Regions from separate parts of the Streptomyces sp. NPDC006691 genome, predicted to be linked through region 2. Evidence: riboswitches for the same ligand, from Rfam matches in the RefSeq annotation. Region 2 holds a riboswitch; the other holds the start of a gene.

Region 1 (9,462 bases), on a different contig from region 2:
TGATCTTCTCCACCCGCTCATCGGCGTTCTCCACGTCGACCGTGCGCGGGGACGCCCCCTCCAGGCCGAGCAGCACCGCCTTCGGGGTGCCGTGGCCGTGGCCGGTCGCGCCGAGCGAGCCGTACAGCTCGGACCGTATCCGCGCGGTGTGGGCGATCAGGCCCTCGTTCTTGAGCCGCGCGGCGAACATCCGGGCCGCGCGCATCGGGCCGACGGTGTGGGAGCTGGACGGGCCGATGCCGATCGAGAACAGGTCGAAGACCGAGATGGCCACGGGAGACTCCTTGTGGGGGTGGGAAGACGCCGTTGTCTGCCGGGGTATCGCAGAGCAAAGCTGGCACAGCATGGGATGGGGCACCGCGCTCACTACCCAGTGTGCGCGGTGCCCCGGGGCTTCGTACGGAATGAACCGAGAACGAAAGCGTACGAAACTACTTCAGGCCGGGGTACAGCGGGTGCTTGGCGGCCAGAGCGGACACCCGGGCGGCCAGGGCGGCCCGGTCGAAGTCCGGCTTCAGGGCCTCGGCGATGATGTCGGCGACCTCGCGGAAGTCGTCGTCGCCGAAGCCGCGGGTGGCGAGGGCCGGGGTGCCGATCCGCAGGCCCGAGGTCACCATCGGCGGCCGCGGGTCGTTCGGGATGGCGTTCCGGTTGACCGTGATGCCGACCTCGTGGAGGCGGTCCTCGGCCTGCTGGCCGTCCAGCTCCGAGTTGCGCAGGTCCACCAGGACCAGGTGCACGTCGGTGCCGCCGGTCAGGACGTCGACGCCGACGGCCCGCACGTCGTCCTGGACCAGGCGCTCGGCCAGGATCCGGGCGCCGTCCAGGGTGCGCTGCTGGCGCTCCTTGAACTCGGGCGAGGCCGCGACCTTGAAGGACACCGCCTTCGCCGCGATGACGTGCTCCAGGGGACCGCCCTGCTGACCCGGGAAGACCGCCGAGTTGATCTTCTTGGCGAGCTCCTGCGTCGACAGGATGACACCGCCGCGCGGACCGCCGAGGGTCTTGTGCGTGGTGGTGGTCACCACGTGGGCGTGCGGCACCGGGTTGGGGTGCAGACCCGCGGCGACCAGGCCCGCGAAGTGGGCCATGTCGACCATCAGGAAGGCGCCGACCTCGTCCGCGATCCGGCGGAAGGCGGCGAAGTCCAGCTGACGCGGGTACGCGGACCAGCCGGCCACGATCAGCTTCGGCTTCGACTCCTTGGCCAGGCGCTCGACCTCGGCCATGTCGACCTCGCCGGTCTCGTCGACGTGGTACGGGACCACGTTGTAGAGCTTGCCGGAGAAGTTGATCTTCATGCCATGGGTCAGGTGACCGCCGTGGGCCAGGTTCAGACCCATGATCGTGTCGCCCGGCTTGAGCAGCGCGAACATCGCGGCCGCGTTGGCCTGGGCGCCCGAGTGCGGCTGGACGTTGGCGGCCTCGGCGCCGAACAGCGCCTTGATGCGGTCGATCGCGATCTGCTCGACCACGTCGACGTGCTCGCAGCCGCCGTAGTAGCGGCGGCCCGGGTAGCCCTCGGCGTACTTGTTGGTGAGGACCGAGCCCTGGGCCTCCATGACCGCGACCGGAGCGAAGTTCTCCGAGGCGATCATTTCGAGGGTGGACTGCTGACGGAGGAGCTCGGCGTCGACGGCGGCGGCGACGTCCGGGTCCAGCTCGTGGAGGGGCTGGTTCAGAAGCGACATCAGACGAATCCCTGTATCCCTGTGGTTGAGGTCAGCTGGCGAAGTCGGTGTACTCGTCGGCGGAGAGCAGGTCGCCCGGCTCGTCCGTGACCTTCACCTTGAACAGCCAACCGCCCTCGAACGGGGCCGAGTTGACGAGCGAAGGGTCGTCCACCACGTCCTGGTTGGCCGCGACGACCTCGCCGGTGACCGGGGAGTACAGGTCGCTGACCGACTTGGTGGACTCCAGCTCGCCGCAGGTCTCGCCCGCGGTCACCGTGTCACCCACCTCCGGAAGCTGTACGTACACCACGTCACCGAGCGCGTTGGCCGCGTGCTCCGTGATGCCGACCGTCGAGACGCCGTCCTCGGCGCCCGACAGCCACTCGTGCTCCTTGCTGTAGCGAAGCTGCTGCGGGTTGCTCATGACCTGAATTCTCCTGTACGCGGGGGAGTGCTGGTGACGGGGTCTTGACGAGTGTCTCGGACGGCGGGACGGGAAGGGGGCGGCCGGAGGGAGGCGCGCGTCACTTCTGGCGCTTGTAGAAGGGCAGCGCGACGACCTCGTACGCCTCGTGCGTGCCGCGGATGTCGATGCCGACCCCCGCGGTGCCGGGCGCGGCGTGCGCGGCGTCCACGTACGCGATCGCGATCGGCTTGCCGAGCGTCGGGGACGGGGCGCCCGAGGTGACCTCGCCGACGACCTCGCCGCCGGCCACCACCGAGAACCCGGCGCGCGGCACCCGGCGGCCCTCGGCGATCAGGCCGACCAGCTTGCGCGGCGGGGTGGCCTCGGCCTTCTCGGCGGCGGCCTCCAGCGCCGTGCGGCCCACGAAGTCGCCGTCCTTCTCGAACTTCACGACCCGGCCCAGCCCCGCGTCGAACGGGGTCAGCGCGGTGGTCAGCTCATGCCCGTACAGCGGCATGCCCGCCTCAAGGCGCAGTGTGTCGCGGCAGGACAGACCGCACGGCACGAGGCCCGCGTCCTGGCCGGCCTCGGTCAGCGCCCGCCACAGCCGCTCGGCGTGCTCGGGCGCCACGAACAGCTCGAAGCCGTCCTCACCGGTGTAGCCGGTGCGGGCGATCAGCGCGGGGACACCGGCGACGGTGCCGGGCAGGCCCGCGTAGTACTTCAGGCCGTCGAGGTCGGCGTCGGTCACGGACTTCAGGATGCCGGGGGACTCGGGGCCCTGCACCGCGATCAGCGCGTAGGCGTCGCGGTCGTCGCGGACCTCGGCGTCGAAGCCGGCCGCGCGCTCGGTGATCGCGTCGAGCACGATCTGCGCGTTGCCCGCGTTGGCGACGACCATGTACTCGCTCTCGCCCAGGCGGTAGACGATCAGGTCGTCGACGATCCCGCCGTCCTCCTGGCAGATCATCGTGTACCGGGCGCGGCCGAGCCCGATGGTGGCGATGTTGCCCACCAGCGCGTAGTTGAGGGCCTTCATCGCCTCGGGGCCGGTGACGGTGATCTCGCCCATGTGGGACAGGTCGAAGAGCCCGGCGCGGGTGCGCACGGCGTTGTGCTCGTCGCGCTCGCTCCCGTACCGCAGCGGCATGTCCCAGCCCGCGAAGTCGGTCATCGTGGCGCCCAGCGCACGATGCAGGGCATCGAGGGAGGTCAGACGGGGGGCGTTGCTCATGGATGTTGCTCCAAGGTCCCGGGGCATGACGGTCGAGGACATCCTCCCCATCTGTCATCGGAACCTGAGAGGTTCACCGTCGCGCACGCGCGGCACGGCTTGCACCTTGGGTGGGACCGCCCGGCAGGGGACGGCCCGCTTTTCAGATCTGCCTCACCCGCGCGGTACGGGGCCTGAGAGATTCAAGGGAGGAACTTGCTCCTTCGGCGCCCCAGCTCACAGCTGCTGAGGACTCTCCCGCGCGGATTCGAACGGCCGGTATGCAGTTGGCGCGCACATCATTGCACGCATCCCGGAAGCGGCAAATCGCTTGAGCTCTATTACCGTCTCTTTACACTTCCAGGGCAGGGGTCCCGGGATCCGAACAGGGGGGAGTGCCATGACGGTTGGACACGAGACGGGCCAGGTGCGGGAGGCGCCCGCGGCGGACGGGCCCGGCCCGGCGGCACCGTCGCGACCGGTGATGAGCGAGGCGGTACGGGATCTGCGCGGGCGGCCCGCGCGCACGCCGCCGGAGCTGCTCTTCGACGCGGGGGACGTCGTGGTGGTGTCGGGTCTTCCGGGCAGCGGCAAGACGACCCTGATGCGCCGGACCGTCACCGACCGCCGCATCGACTCGCAGGACACCCGCCTCGCCTGGCAGCGCCGGCTCCCCGGCATCCCGTACGCCCTCTACCGCCCGCTCACCCGCACCGCGCACTTCGCCAGGACCTGGTGGGCGCTGCGCTCCGGCGACAGCCTCGTCGTCCACGACTGCGGGACGCAGGCCTGGGTGCGGCACTGGCTGGGCCGGGGCGCCCGGCGCCGGGGGCGCGCGCTGCGCCTGGTCGTGCTCGACGTACCGCCCGGCACCGCCCTGGCGGGCCAGGCCGACCGGGGCCGCTGGGTGTCCAGGTACGCCTTCGCCCGGCACCGCGGCGCGGCCCGCCGCCTCATAGCGCGGGTGGAGGCCGGACACCTGCCGACCGGCTGCGCGAGCGCGGTGCTGCTCGACCGCGAGTCGGCCTCGGTACTGCACCGCATCGGCTTCACGAAGTAGCGCCCGGTGGCGCGCGCCGGGCCATTTCCCGGCACCCTTTCCCCGCGTCGTGCCCACGACGTTAGGGTCGAGGGGCACGACAGCAGTCGGGGGAGAAGGACGGCACATGAACTTTCCGGAGCAGACGTTCGCGCATCCGCACGGCGGCGGAGGCTGGCCGGGCAACGAGCTCGAAGAGGTCCTCGCCGCGGCCGTCGGGCAGCCCGACGCGGGCCCCCGCCTCATAGAGGTGCTCGGCCGCAATCCCGTATGGGTGCCGCTGCCCAACGGCGGCGGCCAGGACAGCAGGGACCTCGACCTCCCCACCATGGAGCTCGACGGCGCCCCCTATGTCCCGGTCTACAGCTCCGAGCAGCAGTTCCTGCACTGCGTCGGCTCCCACATGTCGTTCGCCGTCGCGCCTGCCGTCGAGTTCGCGCGCGGGCTGCCGCCGCGGCTCGGCATCGTGGTCAACCCCGAGGGCGCGGTGGGCATGCCGCTGCCCCCGCCCGCCGTCGCCGAGCTGTGCCGCACCGGGCTCACCGCGCTCGACGGGCCCGCGTCGGGCGCGCGGGTACGGCTCTTCGAGCCGGACTGGCAGGAGGAGCCGGTCGACTTCCTGACCGCGGCGGCCGAGGAGTTCGAGGCGATCGGCGTGGTGCTCAGCGCCCGTCGCGCGCTCGCCTCCATCGAGGGGGAGCCGCCCACGCTCTTCATCGGCGTGGAGTTCGCCACCTGGGACGGGGCGGGCCGGGGCGCCCCCATGGAGGCGCTCGGCCGGGCGCTCGGCCGGGTCCCGGTCGGCTGGCCGGTCAATCTCGTCCTGCTGGACGTGACCCAGGACCCGGTCGCCACGTGGATGCGCGAACGCGTGCGGCCCTTCTACGCACGGGCCCAGTAGCAACCACCGGGTGCGTCGCGGCAGGTCCCGCCGGGTCATGGCGGTGTCTGTACGGCGGCTTAACCTGGTTTCATGACCCTTGCACCCCCGCGGCCGCACGCGTGTGCCCGGGGCTGCGGGGCGGCGCAGACGTCGGCACGGTGGATCGAAGAGGGGCGGGACCCAGGGTGAGCGCGTCAGGCACCGCGGCGGCCGGGCAGGTCGAGCACATGCTGCGCCAGGTGACCCCCGGGCGCTACGACGTCTACGAGGCGCTGCTCCACGCCCTCGCGGAGCCCGCCTCCGGCCGGATCCTGATGCTGCTGTGGCACGGCAGGCCGGGCTCCCCGGACGCGCAGTACGGAAACATGGAGGTCGACGGCGTCTCCTACGCGCCCTGTGTGACCTCCGCGCAGGAGCTCTCCGCCAGCGGCTGGAACCGGGCGCACGAAGTGACCGGCGCCCTGGACGTCGCCCGCACGCTCTACCCCGATCACTACGGGATCTGGCTCAATCCACACGCCCCGGGCGGCGGCGTCGGCATCCCCTGGACGGATCTGCGCCGGATCGCCACCGGCCTCGACCGGATGCCGGCCGGCCCCCTGCGGCTGTCCGAACCGGCCGTGGAGATCCCGCAGTTCTACGCCCTGCTCGCGCAGCACGCGCACCGCACCCCGGCCGTGCGCTCGCTGCGCCGCGCCTGGGTTCAGCCCGCGCTCGGCACGCCGTACCTGGCGATCGGGCTCGACCTCTACGACACCAGCCCGCAGTCGGTGGACGCGGTACGGGCGATGATGCAGCAGTCCATCCCCGCGGTACCGGAGGGCCTCGCGGTCTCCACCGTCGCGATGTCGGACGAGTACGACCCGGTCGGTATGTGGCTGAAAGCCGCTACCCGGCCCTTCTACGACCGCGAGGCGCACGCCGCCCCGGCGCCCGGCGGGCCCGGCTACGGCTATCCGCCCGCCGCCCCGCGCATGTACTGATCCGCGTACCGGGCTCCGCTCCGTCCGGCGCCGCAACCGGGACAGACCCGGTCAACTCCCCTCACGCGTAAGGGGAATGTCCGTTCTGATGGGGCGAACGCCGCAATGGTCCAGGGCGTCGCTTGCGCCCCAACTTCCGCGTGTCCGCCCCTGGTTCACCTGCGTCCGCATAACGGAAACCCTCTTTCCGCATCACGTTTACGCATACATTCGCCGTCAGGTCTGGCGGGTGATCGCGACGCCATTGAAGACTCCCGGCATGCAGGGCCGTTCGGGCCCTTGTGCGAGCAGCTCGACCCGCTGCCCGGTGTCGCCCCCCGCTCGCACTGCTGATGGGAACGCGCCGCTACAGCGGCAAGCGCGGGCCGGTCACCGCCGGTTGAGAGGGGTCCTTGCCACGATGACGGCACCATTGCACGACACACCCGCCGACGCGGACCCGACCGCGGACATCAGTGTCACGCCGAGCGGCGAGACCAGAGCGGTCGAAGGGCGTTCGCTGGGCCGTATCGCCTGGAACCGGCTGAAGAAGGACAAGCTCGCCCTCACCGGTGGCATCGTTGTCGTGTTCCTGGTCCTGGTCGCGATCTTCGCGCCGCTGATCGTCGACGCGTTCGGCCATCCGCCGGAGGAGTTCCACGAGGACCAGATCGACCCGCTGCTCTCGACCCCGATCGGCAGCTGGGGCGGCATCAACTCGCACTTCCTGCTGGGAGTTGAGCCGGTCAACGGCCGCGACGTGTTCAGCCGCATCGTCTACGGCGCACGGATCTCGCTGCTCGTGGGCTTCCTCGCGGCCGTCTTCGCGGTCGCGGTCGGCACCGTCCTCGGCGTGATCGCCGGCTACTTCGGCGGCTGGATCGACGCCGTCATCAGCCGCGTGATGGACATGCTGCTCTCCTTCCCGCAGCTGCTCTTCATCATCGCGCTGATCTCCGTGGTCCCCTCCCAGCTCTTCGGGCTCAGCGGCACCGGGGTCCGGCTGCTCGTGATGATCATGGTGATCGGCTTCTTCGGCTGGCCCTACGTCGGACGCATCGTGCGCGGTCAGACGCTGTCGCTGCGCGAGCGCGAGTACGTCGAGGCGGCGCGCAGCCTCGGCGCGGGCCGCGGCTACATCCTGTTCCGGGAGCTGCTGCCCAACCTGATCGCGCCGATCACCGTCTACATGACGCTGATGATCCCGACGAACATCCTCACCGAGGCGGCGCTCAGCTTCCTGGGGGCGGGCGTCAAGCCGCCCACGGCCTCCTGGGGACAGATGCTCTCGTCCGCGACCTCGATCTACCAGTCAGATCCGATGTTCATGATCATCCCGGGTGTGGCGATCTTCATCACCGTGATGGCGTTCAACCTCTTCGGCGACGGCGTCCGCGACGCCTTCGACCCGAAGGGCACCCGCTGATGCGGGACTTCACATACTCCGGCCCGGCGCACCGCACGGGCCGCGACACTCAAAACGCCCACAACGGAGGAAGCGAGATCGTGACAACCCTAGGTTCATCAAGGCGAAAGACGGTCGCCGGCGCCGCCATCGTCGTTGCGGCTCTGCTGTCCACCGCGGCCTGCGGCGGGGGCGGCAGCAACGACTCCAAGGGCGACAAGGCCCCGGGGTTCAACGCCGCCAACAGCAAGCTGGCGAACGCGTCGACGAAGAAGGGCGGGGAGCTCAAGTTCGTCGGCACCCAGGACGCCGACTCCTGGGACCCGCAGCGTGGTTACTACGGCTTCATGTGGGACTACGCGCGCTACTACACGCGCACGCTGATCACCTACAAGCCCGCCCCGGGCAAGGACAGCGAGACGCTGGTCCCGGACATCGCGACCGGTCTCGCGGACGTCTCGGCGGACAAGAAGACGTACACGTACCACCTGAAGGACGGCGTCAAGTGGGAGGACGGCAAGCCCGTCACCTCCAAGGACGTCAAGTACGGCATCGAGCGCATCTGGGCGCAGGACGTCATCTCCGGCGGCCCCGTCTACCTGAAGCAAGCCCTCGACCCCACCGGTGAGTACAAGGGTCCCTACAAGGACACCTCCGCCGACAAGCTGGGTCTGAAGGCGATCGAGACGCCGGACGACAAGACCATCGTCTTCAAGCTCCCGGCGCCCAACGTCGACTTCCAGCAGATGCTGGCCATGCCCTCGGGCTCCCCGGTCCGCCAGGACAAGGACACCCAGTCGAAGTACGGCCTGAAGCCGTTCTCGCTCGGCCCGTACAAGTGGGAGTCCTACTCGCCCAACAAGTCCATGATCCTGGTCCGCAACGACCAGTGGGACCCGAAGACGGACGACGTCCGCAAGGCCCTGCCGGACAAGATCAGCCTCACCCTGCTGAGCAGCGCCGACGACATGGACAACCGTCTGATCAACGGTGACTACGACGTCGACCTGAACGGCACCGGCCTCGGCGCCGCCGGCCGCACCAAGGCCCTCCAGCAGCACAAGGGCAACGTCGACAACCCGGACACCGGCTACATCCGTTACGCGGCCTTCCCGCAGACGGTGGCCCCGTTCGACAACGAGCACTGCCGCAAGGCCGTCATCTACGCGGCCGACCACAAGTCGCTCCAGACCGCCCGCGGCGGCCCGCAGGCCGGCGGTGACATCGCCACCAACATGCTGCCGCCGATCATCAGCGGTTCGGACCCGGCGTACGACCCGTACGGCGTGACCCAGAACAACGGTGCGCCGAACATCGCCAAGGCGAAGGAAGAGCTGGCTGCCTGCGGCAAGCCCGGCGGCTTCTCGACCACCATCGCGGTGCGCAACAACAAGCCGGTCGAGGTCGCCACGGCGCAGTCGATGCAGGCCGCGCTCGCCAAGGTCAACATCAAGGTCGACATCGACCAGTACGACGGTTCGCAGACGACCGGCATCATCGGCAACCCCGAGGTCGTCAAGAAGAAGAACTACGGAATCATCATCATGGGCTGGGGCCCGGACTTCGCGTCCGGCCAGGGCTTCCTGCTCCCGCTGGTCGACTCCAAGTTCATCCTGCCCAACGGCAACAACAACTACTCGATGCTGAAGGACCCGTCGATCGACACGCTCTTCGACCAGGCCATCGCGGCCAATACCCCCGAAGAGGCAGCCGGGCTCTACAAGCAGATCAACCAGAAGGTCTCCGAGCACGCCGTGTACCTGCCGTTCGTCTTCGAGAAGAACGTCAAGTGGCGCAGCTCCCGGCTCACGAACGTCTACACGACGACCAACAACAACGGTTTCTACGACTACGCCTCGCTCGGCGTCGAGAAGTGACCGT
Region 2 (9,462 bases):
ATTGACGCCCGTGGGGCAACACTGGGATCGGACCGACCGACTTACTACGGGGGGCGGCCATGAACAACGCATCGAGCCGCAGCACACTCACCACGACGCAGCGAAAGAACGCATCCATGTGCCAGCACAAGCCAGCCTGTCCGACAGCCTTCTCCGCCGACCGGGAAGCCGCGCAGCCCGTGGCACACCACCCGGAGCAGGGCTGGAGCCTGCTGTGCAACGGCGTCCTGCTCTTCGAGGACACCGGTGAGCTGCTGCCGGACGGGCAGATCATCGCCCCGCACCGGCCGCTCACGGCGGAGCAGGTGGCGACGGCCGCCTAGGCGGCCTCGTACGGGCAGTCCCGTACGGACCGGTCCCCAGCGGACTCGTCCGGTACGGACAACACAAGGGCCGGCCCGGGGAACACACCCCGAACCGGCCCTTACGCATGCGTGGGTCAGTGGTCGTACTCGTCCAGCGGCGGGCAGGAGCAGACCAGGTTGCGGTCGCCGAAGGCGCCGTCGATGCGGCGGACCGGCGGCCAGTACTTGTCGGCGGCCGACACCCCGGCCGGGAAGACGGCGTCCTCGCGGCTGTAGGCGTGGTTCCACTCGCCGCCGAGCGCGGCCGCGGTGTGCGGGGCGTTGGCCAGCGGATTGTCGTCGGCCGGCCAGACGCCGGAGGCGACCTTCTCGATCTCGCCGCGGATCGCGATCATCGTGTCGCAGAACCGGTCGATCTCGCCCAGGTCCTCGGACTCGGTGGGCTCGATCATCAGCGTGCCGGCCACCGGGAACGACATGGTCGGCGCGTGGAAGCCGTAGTCGATCAGGCGCTTGGCGATGTCGTCGACGCTGACGCCGGTCGCCTTGGAGAGCGGCCGCAGGTCCACGATGCACTCGTGCGCGACAAGACCGTTGGGGCCCGTATAGAGCACCGGGTAGTGCGGCTCCAGGCGCTTGGCGATGTAGTTCGCGGCGAGCACCGCCACCTGCGTCGCCCGCTTGAGGCCCTCGCCGCCCATGAGACGTACGTACGCCCACGAGATCGGCAGGATGCCGGCAGAGCCCCACGGGGCGGCCGAGATCGGGCCGACTCCCGTCTCGGGACCGGCGGTCGGCTGGAGCGGGTGGTTGGGCAGGTACGGGGCGAGGTGCGCGCGCACACCGACCGGGCCGACGCCGGGACCGCCGCCGCCGTGCGGGATGCAGAACGTCTTGTGCAGGTTGAGGTGCGAGACATCGCCGCCGAACTTGCCCGGCTTGGCGAGGCCCACCAGGGCGTTGAGGTTGGCGCCGTCCACGTAGACCTGGCCGCCGGCCTCGTGGACCAGGGCGCAGATGTCGGCGACGTGCTCCTCGAACACCCCGTGCGTGGACGGGTAGGTGATCATCAGCACCGAGAGCTCGTCGCGGTACTGCTCGATCTTGGCGCGCAGGTCGTCGGCGTCGACCTCGCCGTCGTCGGCGGTCTTGACGACCACGACCTTCATGCCGGCCATCACGGCGCTCGCGGCGTTGGTGCCGTGCGCGGAGGACGGGATGAGGCAGATGGTGCGCTGGGTGTCGCCGTTGGCACGGTGGTAGGCGCGCACCGCGAGCAGACCCGCGAGCTCGCCCTGCGAACCGGCGTTGGGCTGGATGGACACCGCGTCGTATCCGGTGACCTCGGCGAGGCGCTCCTCCAGCTCACGGATGAGCGTGAGGTAGCCAGCGGCCTGCTCGACCGGCGCGAAGGGGTGGATCTGCCCGAACTCGGGCCAGGTCACCGGCTCCATCTCGGTGGTCGCGTTCAGCTTCATCGTGCAGGAGCCGAGCGGGATCATGCCGCGGTCGAGCGCGTAGTCGCGGTCGGCCAGCTTGCGCAGGTAGCGCAGCATCGCGGTCTCGGAGCGGTGCTGGTGGAAGACCGGGTGGGTCAGGTACTCGTCGGTGCGCAGCAGCGCGGCCGGCAGGGTGTCGGCGGCCGTGGTGTCCAGCGCCTCCACATCGGCGTCCACCCCGAACGCGGCCCAGACGGCGGCCAGTTGGGCCCGCGTGGTGGTCTCGTCGCAGGCGAAGGAGACGGTGTCGGCGTCGACCAGGTACAGGTTGACCCCGCCCTGACGCGCGGCCTTGACGGCCTCGGCGGCCTTGCCCGGGACGCGCACGGTCAGCGTGTCGAAGTAGGCGCCGTGGGCGACGTCGACGCCGGCGGCCTTCAGGCCCTCGGCGAGGACGACGGCGTAGCGGTGGGTGCGCTGCGCGATCTGCTTCAGGCCGTCCGGGCCGTGGTAGACGGCGTACATCCCGGCCATCACGGCGAGCAGCACCTGTGCGGTGCAGATGTTGCTGGTGGCCTTCTCGCGGCGGATGTGCTGCTCGCGGGTCTGGAGGGCCAGGCGGTACGCCTTGTTGCCGTCGGCGTCGACGGACACGCCGACGAGGCGGCCCGGCAGGCTGCGGGCGAACTTCTCCTGGACCGCCATGAAACCGGCGTGCGGTCCGCCGAAGCCCATCGGGACGCCGAAGCGCTGGGTGGTGCCGACGGCGATGTCCGCGCCGAGCGAGCCCGGCGAGGCGAGCAGGGTGAGCGCCAGCAGGTCGGCGGCGACCGTGACGATCGCGCCCAGCTCGTGCGCCGCGTCGATGACCGGCTTGAGGTCGCGGACCCGGCCGGAGGCGCCCGGGTACTGGAGCAGCACGCCGAAGACGCCGCGCTCGGCGGCCTCGGCGGGGATGCCGTCGCTCAGGTCGGCGACGACGACCTCGACACCGGTCGGCTCGGCGCGGGTCTGGATCACCGCGACGGTCTGCGGCAGGGTGTCGGCGTCCACCAGGAACACCCCGCCCTTGACCTTGCCCACGCGCCGCGAGAGGGCGAGCGCCTCGGCGGCCGCGGTGCCCTCGTCGAGCAGCGAGGCGCCGGAGGTCGGCAGGCCGGTCAGCTCGGCCACCATGGTCTGGAAGTTGAGCAGCGCCTCCAGGCGGCCCTGCGAGATCTCCGGCTGGTAGGGCGTGTACGCCGTGTACCAGGCCGGGTTCTCCATGACGTTGCGCAGGATCACCGGCGGCGTGAAGGTGCCGTAGTAACCGAGGCCGATCATCGGGGCGAGCACCTGGTTGCGGTCCGCGAGCCGGCGCAGCTCGGCGAGCACCTCGGCCTCGGTCCGCGCCTCGGGCAGGCCCAGCGCCCCGGCGCTCTTGATGACCTCGGGGACGGCGGCGGCGGTCAGCTCGTCGAGCGAGCCGTAGCCGACCTGCGCGAGCATCTTGGCCTGTGCCTCGGCATCGGGCCCGATGTGGCGCTGCTCGAAGGGGATGCCACGCTCCAGCTGGCTGAGCGGAATGCGGTTGGCGGTCATTACGGAGGCCTCCTGGTCGCACGACCTGCGAGGGGCACCACGGCGCGGGTACCCGGACGGCCTCCCCCTCTGTCATCTCAACCTGAGAGCTTCACCGGGGGCGCACGGCGGCGACCCGGTTTTCACCGTCGGTGAGGAAAGGTTCCGCCCGGGCCGAAGTGCCCGTACGTCCCCCGTCCTGCTTTCCAGAGTGACCTCGTCCGTGCGGTCCGTGGGCCTGAGAGATTCCGGGGAGGATTTGCTCCTTCGGCGTCCGCCGAGAACTCGGTGAGCTCTTCGGAGGACTCTCCCGCACGGGGTCAGCAGCCGTCTGCCAGCCTACCAGCGAGGCCCGAGCTCGATTCTTTGTTCACCTGCTCAAGTGGCCAACACCCGGGATGTGCACTTTCGTAGTGCTTATGGAGCAGTTGTAACCAGTTGCGACCAATTGGAGGGACCGTGCAGACCGATATCGATCCGCGCAGCCTGATCGGCCGCAAGGCATACGACCGCAATGGGCACAAGATCGGGACGGTGGACGAGGTCTACCTGGACGACGCCACGGGCGCGCCCGAGTGGGCCGCGGTGCGCACCGGCCTGTTCAGCCGGGACGCCTTCGTCCCGCTGGAGCCCAGCACGCTGGTCGACGAGACGCTCCGCGTGCCGTACGACCGAGCCCTGATCAAGGACGCGCCGGACTTCGGCGTGGGCCGCCATCTCTCACCGGAACAGGAGCTCCAGCTCTACCACCACTACGGTCTGGACATCGCGGCCCCCGAACCCGGCCCGCCGCCCTCCGACCGGGACTTCGGCCGGCTCGCCAACGGCGAATCCTGAGCCTCCGCCACCCCGGCCTCCGCCACCCCCTCCGGCTCCGCTCCGGCCCCGCCCACGTCCCCGCCCTCCGTATCGGCCGGCTCCACCAGCGGCAGCGGCTCCGCGGGCTCAAGGCCGGGGTCGTCCACCCGGAACGTCCTCACCCGCCCGGGCCCCTTCGCCGTCGGCGTCTCGAAGCGCACGGTGACCCGCCCGACGCCGCTGCCCTGCACCCAGCCGGGCCCGTACTCGGCATGCCGTACGTCATGCCCGGCCAGCCAGCGGCGCTGCGCCGGGTCCTCGGGGGGCTGAGGCTCCGCCTCGGCCCCGGGGGCGGCCTCCTCACCCACCGGCCCTGACGGCCCTGTCGACCCCACCGGTCCCACCGGTTCCTCCACGGCCCGCACCCCCGCGGCCTGCGCGAACAGGTCCTCCTGTGTGAAGTCGGCGAGCCCGCTGACACCGACACCGAGCAGACGCACCCCGCCCGTGGTGTCCACCGCCTCCAGGAGCCGTGCGGCGGCCTCCCGGACCACGCCGGGGTCGTCGGTGGGCCCGCGCAGGGTCTCGGAGCGGGTCAGCGTGGAGAAGTCATACCGCCGGACCTTGAGCACGATGGTGCGGCCCGAGTGTCCCGACGCCCGCAGGCGCTGGACACACCGGTCGGCGAGCCGCCCCACCTCCATGGTGATCCTCAGCCGGTCGTGCAGGTCCACATCGAAGGTGTCCTCCACCGAGACCGACTTCGCGTCCCGCTCGGCCACTACGGGGCGGTCGTCGTACCCCGTCGCCATCCGGTGCAGCGAGGCGCCGTGCGACTTGCCCAGGAGTCGTACGAGCTCGTCCTCACCCGCCTCGACCAGGTCGGACACGGTGGTCATCCCGGCCCGGCGCAGATGCTCCCCGGTGGCCGGGCCCACGCCCGGCAGGATGCGCACCGACATCGGCGCGAGGAGCCGGCGCTCGGTGCCGGGCTCTATCAGCACCAGACCGTCGGGCTTGGCCTCCTCCGAGGCGATCTTGGCCAGCATCTTGGATCCGGCGAGGCCGACCGACCCGCTCAGCCCGGTGACCGCCCTGATGTCCCTGCGCAGCCGCTCCCCGGCCGCACGTGCGCCGGCCGACTCGAAGGCCACGCCCCCGGCCTCCAGGTCCACGAAGGCCTCGTCCAGACTCAGCGGCTCGACCAGCGGGGACAGCCGCCCGAGCAACTCCATCACCTGCTCGCTGACGGTGCGGTACAGCTGGAAGCGGGGCACCAGATAGGCCGCGTTGGGACAGAGCCGCCGGGCCTGCGCCATCGGCATCGCCGAGCGCACCCCGAAGCGTCTCGCCTCGTACGAGGCCGTCGAGACCACCCCGCGCGGCCCGAGACCGCCCACGACGACCGGCTTTCCGCGCAGGCTCGGCTTCGACGCCTGCTCTGCGGCGGCGAAGAAGGCATCCATGTCGAGATGCAGGATGGTCGGCGCGGCTCTCACATCACTGATGCTGCCTCACGCCACTGACAATCGGCCCCGGCGGCGCCGCCGGGGATCAGACCGCGCGGTTGCGCCGCCTGGCCAGCTCGTCGGCCGGGTTGTTGCCGACGAGGGTCTCGCCGGTGTCCACGCGTTCGCCGTGCAGCTGGGAGAGCGCGGCCTCGACATCCCGCCACACCACGCCCACGGCGATACCGAAGACGCCCTGGCCGCCCTGGAGGAGGTTCACCACCTCGTCCGGGGACGAGCACTCGTACACGGTGGCCCCGTCGCTCATCAGCGTCATCCGCTCCAGATCGCGAAAGCCGCGCTCCCGCAGGTGCTGCACGGCGGCGCGGATGTTCTGGAGGGCCACCCCGGTGTCGAGGAAACGCTTGACGATCTTCAGGACGACGACGTCCCGGAAGCTGTAGAGACGCTGGGTGCCCGAACCGTAGGCCGGACGCACACTCGGCTCGACCAGGCCGGTGCGCGCCCAGTAGTCCAGCTGTCGGTAGGTGATCCCCGCCGCCGCACACGCGGTCGGGCCCCGGTATCCGATCGTTTCGGTACACGGGTCGACCGCACTGTTGTGGAGCGGGTACGGCCCGCTCTCCCCCGAACCGAGTCCGGGAGCGCCCCCTGCCGTACCGTCGCCGCTCATACTCACGCCGACCCTCCGTCCTTGACCTGCCCACTCGACGGTAGGCAGTCACTCGGGGTGCGTCAACGATCGCCACACTCGGCACGCCGAGTGATAATCACCCTGAGAGTGGTTTCCCGTGTCTCTCTTGCGGGAAAGGCTACTCGAATGCGCCGAAACCACTCCGGCGTGCACGCGGCGCACCCAGCCACTCCGACGGCCGCCGGACCACTCGCTCGTCGGTGCTCACGCGGTTGCGCTGCACATCGACCGCTGGTGATCCCTGGCCGCTCGTGATCTTTGGCTGCTGGTGCTCACTGGCTACTGGTGATCACTGGCTGTTGGTGCCGAAGTCCTCGGGCGAGATCTGGTCGAGGAACTCACGGAACTTCTCCACCTCGTCCTCCTGCTCGTCCGGGATGGCGATTCCCGCGTCATCAAGGACCCCGTCACTGCCGTAGATCGGCGTGCCGGTGCGCAGGGCCAGCGCTATGGCGTCGGACGGCCGTGCGCTCACCTCGACCCCACTGGCAAAGACCAGCTCCGCGTAGAAGACGCCTTCGCGCAGATCAGTGATGCGGACCTCGGTCAGCTCCTGGCCCACGGCCTCAAGGACGTCCTTGAAAAGGTCGTGCGTCAGCGGCCGCTCCGGCGCCATCCCCTGCTGGGCGAAGGCGATCGCGGTCGCCTCCCCCGGACCGATCCAAATGGGGAGGTACCGATCGCCTCCCACTTCACGCAGGAGCACGATCGGTTGGTTGGAGGGCATTTCCACCCGGACACCCACGACGTCGAGCTCGTTCACACAGCAACCCTAGGACGTGCTCGGCAGGTTTGGGTAGTCGGGCACCTACAAGATCAGTGAAGCCGGACACCCAGAGCCGTCTGCACGAGCGCCGCGTGAAGCCTTACCGAGAGCGCCGCCAGCTCTTTCGTGGTGGCCTCCGCATGGGCCCTGGTCTGCGGATTCCGGTGCAATCGCAGGGGCGCCACCACTTGCTCGACCAGGCCGGCCTCACGGTCGGCCGCGGCCTTCATGGCGCGCAGATGCCGTGGTTCCAGACCGAACCTGCCCATATCCGCCACAAGGCGTGCCACATTCACCGATTCGGCGTCGAAACCACCGTCGGGGCCGGCCGTGACGAGCCCGTAGGACTCCCACTCGGCCAGCTCCGCCTCGGTGACCTCCGCGGCCGCCACGAGCTCGGCACGGCCCACCCGGGCGGCCGTGGGGCGCTCCGCCTCCGGCTCGCCCAGCCCGTCGAGGAACTCACGGGGAGCACCGCCGGACGGCAGCGAGGGCTGCTCGCCGCGCGCCAGGGCGTCCAGGTGCTCCCGGATCACCTTGAGCGGCAGATAGTGATCCCGCTGCATCCGCAGCACCTGGGCGAGCCGCTCGACGTCCTCGGGGCTGAACTTGCGGTACCCCGACGGCGTACGCCGGGGCTCCACCAGGCCCTCGGACTCCAGGAACCGGATCTTCGAGATCGTCACTTCGGGAAATTCGTCACGCAGCTGATTGAGCACGCCGCCGATACTCATCATCCGGCCGCCCGCGGTGGCGGTGCCGGATCCGGCACCGCCCGTCGGTGTCTGCACAGCTTGGACCTTCCCTGGCCGTGGCTCAGAGCGCGCGCTGGCTCGCGTAGAAGACCAGCCGGTACTTGCCGATCTGGACCTCGTCGCCGTTGGTCAGGTCGACGGAGTCGATGCGCTCTCGGTTCACATAGGTGCCGTTGAGGCTGCCGACGTCGGAGACGGTGAAACGCCCGTCGGGACCGCGCCGGAACTCCACGTGGCGGCGCGAGACCGTCACGTCGTCGAGGAAGATGTCGCTCTGCGGATGACGGCCGGCCGTGGTCAGCTCGCCGTCCAGGAGGAAGCGGCTTCCCGAGTTCGGCCCGCGGCGCACCACCAGCAGGGCGGAGCCCAGCGGCAGGGCGTCCACGGCGGCCTGCGCCTCCGGGGAGAGCGACGGCACCTGTGTCTGGCCCGTCACCTCGGCGTCGTATGCCTCAAGGCCGGAGATGGAGATGGTCGAGGTGGTCTCGGAGGCACGCTCCGGGACGACACCGGGCCGCAGCGGAGCGCCACAGTTGGAGCAGAAGCGGCTGGCCGCGGGATTGGTGTGCCCGCACCTCGTACAAACAGGCATGCCCGACATCGACGGATCCTCCTGCCGCGGCGGCACCGCGTGGGCGCTGGTGGCATACGGGTCGGAGCCAAACCCTCCACCCGAACGTGAGGTTGACGGTTCCCCGAAACCTATGCGCCCTGCACCCGCGGGGTCAACAGACGACGCGCCCGAAATGTCGCCTCCGGGACCAGCCACCTCATCGCGGAACAGCGGGCGCTCGCCGCCCTGCTCCTCCGGCTCTCCGGGGCGCTGAGCACGGTGCCTGGCGGCGCTGCCGCCGTCCTGGCGTGCGCTCTTGCCGAACAACTTCGCAAACAACTTCACGGGCGATTCCCCTTGACCGAAATAGACCCGCCCGTGGGGCAGGACGAACCCAGAATCAACACACCGGCCGACCCGGACACTCTCACAACGTCCGTATCCGCCAAACAGTTTCCACCACGCACCACTGTTACGGAGCGGCGACCCCCCGCAACGTCCTGCCCTTGTGCGGCAGCTCTCACGCATGCCCCCATCAGTGCGAGGACGACTGAGCGTAGTCAGGCCGCTTCGCCGCTCGCAAGGCGTTCACGATGATCTTCTCCGAGCGGGCCACTGTAGCCGTGGCCTGCTCCTTCTCCAGAGTCTGCACCACTCCACCAGGGATGTTGAGCGCCGGCTCCAGATCCTGCGGCCTGCCGATCACCTTGAAGACGTACGGGGCGGTGACCTTGGTTCCGTCCACCCCGATGCCGCCGGTCTCGTCGGAGAAGTACGTATTGGCCACCACGCGGACGTCATTGACCTGGATCGCCTCGGCGCCCGCCGCACGCAGCTCCTGCACCGTGTCAAGTACCTTGTCGGACTCGACGGCGCCCTTGGGGTCGCTGATCGTCAACGTGATGCCGGGGCCCTGCGCCGCGACCGTGCCGGCCAGGATGCCGAGCTGCTGCTCCTTCTCCACGGTCTGCTTGCGCGCCTCTTCCGCCTGGTTGGAGCTGGTCTCCAGCTCGGTGCGCTGGCCGTCCAGACGCTGCTTCTCGTCCTCAAGACGCTTGGTGCGGGAATCCAGTTCGTCCAGGATGCGCACCAGGTCCTCCTGGCGGGCGCCGCGCAGCGCGCT

What was found. Region 2 has a riboswitch for glycine ahead of gcvP (aminomethyl-transferring glycine dehydrogenase). Riboswitches for the same ligand answer to the same signal wherever they lie in the genome.
Region 1: linked by a shared signal. The riboswitch ahead of gcvT (glycine cleavage system aminomethyltransferase GcvT) and the one ahead of gcvP (aminomethyl-transferring glycine dehydrogenase) in region 2 are both predicted to bind glycine.

What each region holds. Positions count from the first base shown of each region.
Region 1 covers NZ_JBIAGW010000014.1:122,025-131,486, forward strand. The annotation lists gene ACFYNP_RS27335 (L-serine ammonia-lyase) at 1-274, opposite strand, end outside; gene glyA (serine hydroxymethyltransferase) at 432-1,691, opposite strand; gene gcvH (glycine cleavage system protein GcvH) at 1,723-2,097, opposite strand; gene gcvT (glycine cleavage system aminomethyltransferase GcvT) at 2,198-3,313, opposite strand; glycine riboswitch at 3,466-3,563, opposite strand; gene ACFYNP_RS27355 (AAA family ATPase) at 3,693-4,352, shown strand; gene ACFYNP_RS27360 (enhanced serine sensitivity protein SseB) at 4,459-5,232, shown strand; gene ACFYNP_RS27365 (enhanced serine sensitivity protein SseB C-terminal domain-containing protein) at 5,400-6,197, shown strand; gene ACFYNP_RS27370 (ABC transporter permease) at 6,598-7,602, shown strand; gene ACFYNP_RS27375 (ABC transporter substrate-binding protein) at 7,683-9,458, shown strand.
Region 2 covers NZ_JBIAGW010000027.1:58,460-67,921, forward strand. The annotation lists gene ACFYNP_RS35060 (DUF5999 family protein) at 117-323, shown strand; gene gcvP (aminomethyl-transferring glycine dehydrogenase) at 440-3,325, opposite strand; glycine riboswitch at 3,521-3,627, opposite strand; gene ACFYNP_RS35070 (PRC-barrel domain-containing protein) at 3,752-4,141, shown strand; gene ACFYNP_RS35075 (DNA polymerase IV) at 4,057-5,601, opposite strand; gene ACFYNP_RS35080 (MerR family transcriptional regulator) at 5,657-6,244, opposite strand; gene ACFYNP_RS35085 (bifunctional nuclease family protein) at 6,555-7,028, opposite strand; gene ACFYNP_RS35090 (MerR family transcriptional regulator) at 7,082-7,768, opposite strand; gene ACFYNP_RS35095 (FHA domain-containing protein) at 7,848-8,867, opposite strand; gene ACFYNP_RS35100 (DUF881 domain-containing protein) at 8,875-9,462, opposite strand, start outside.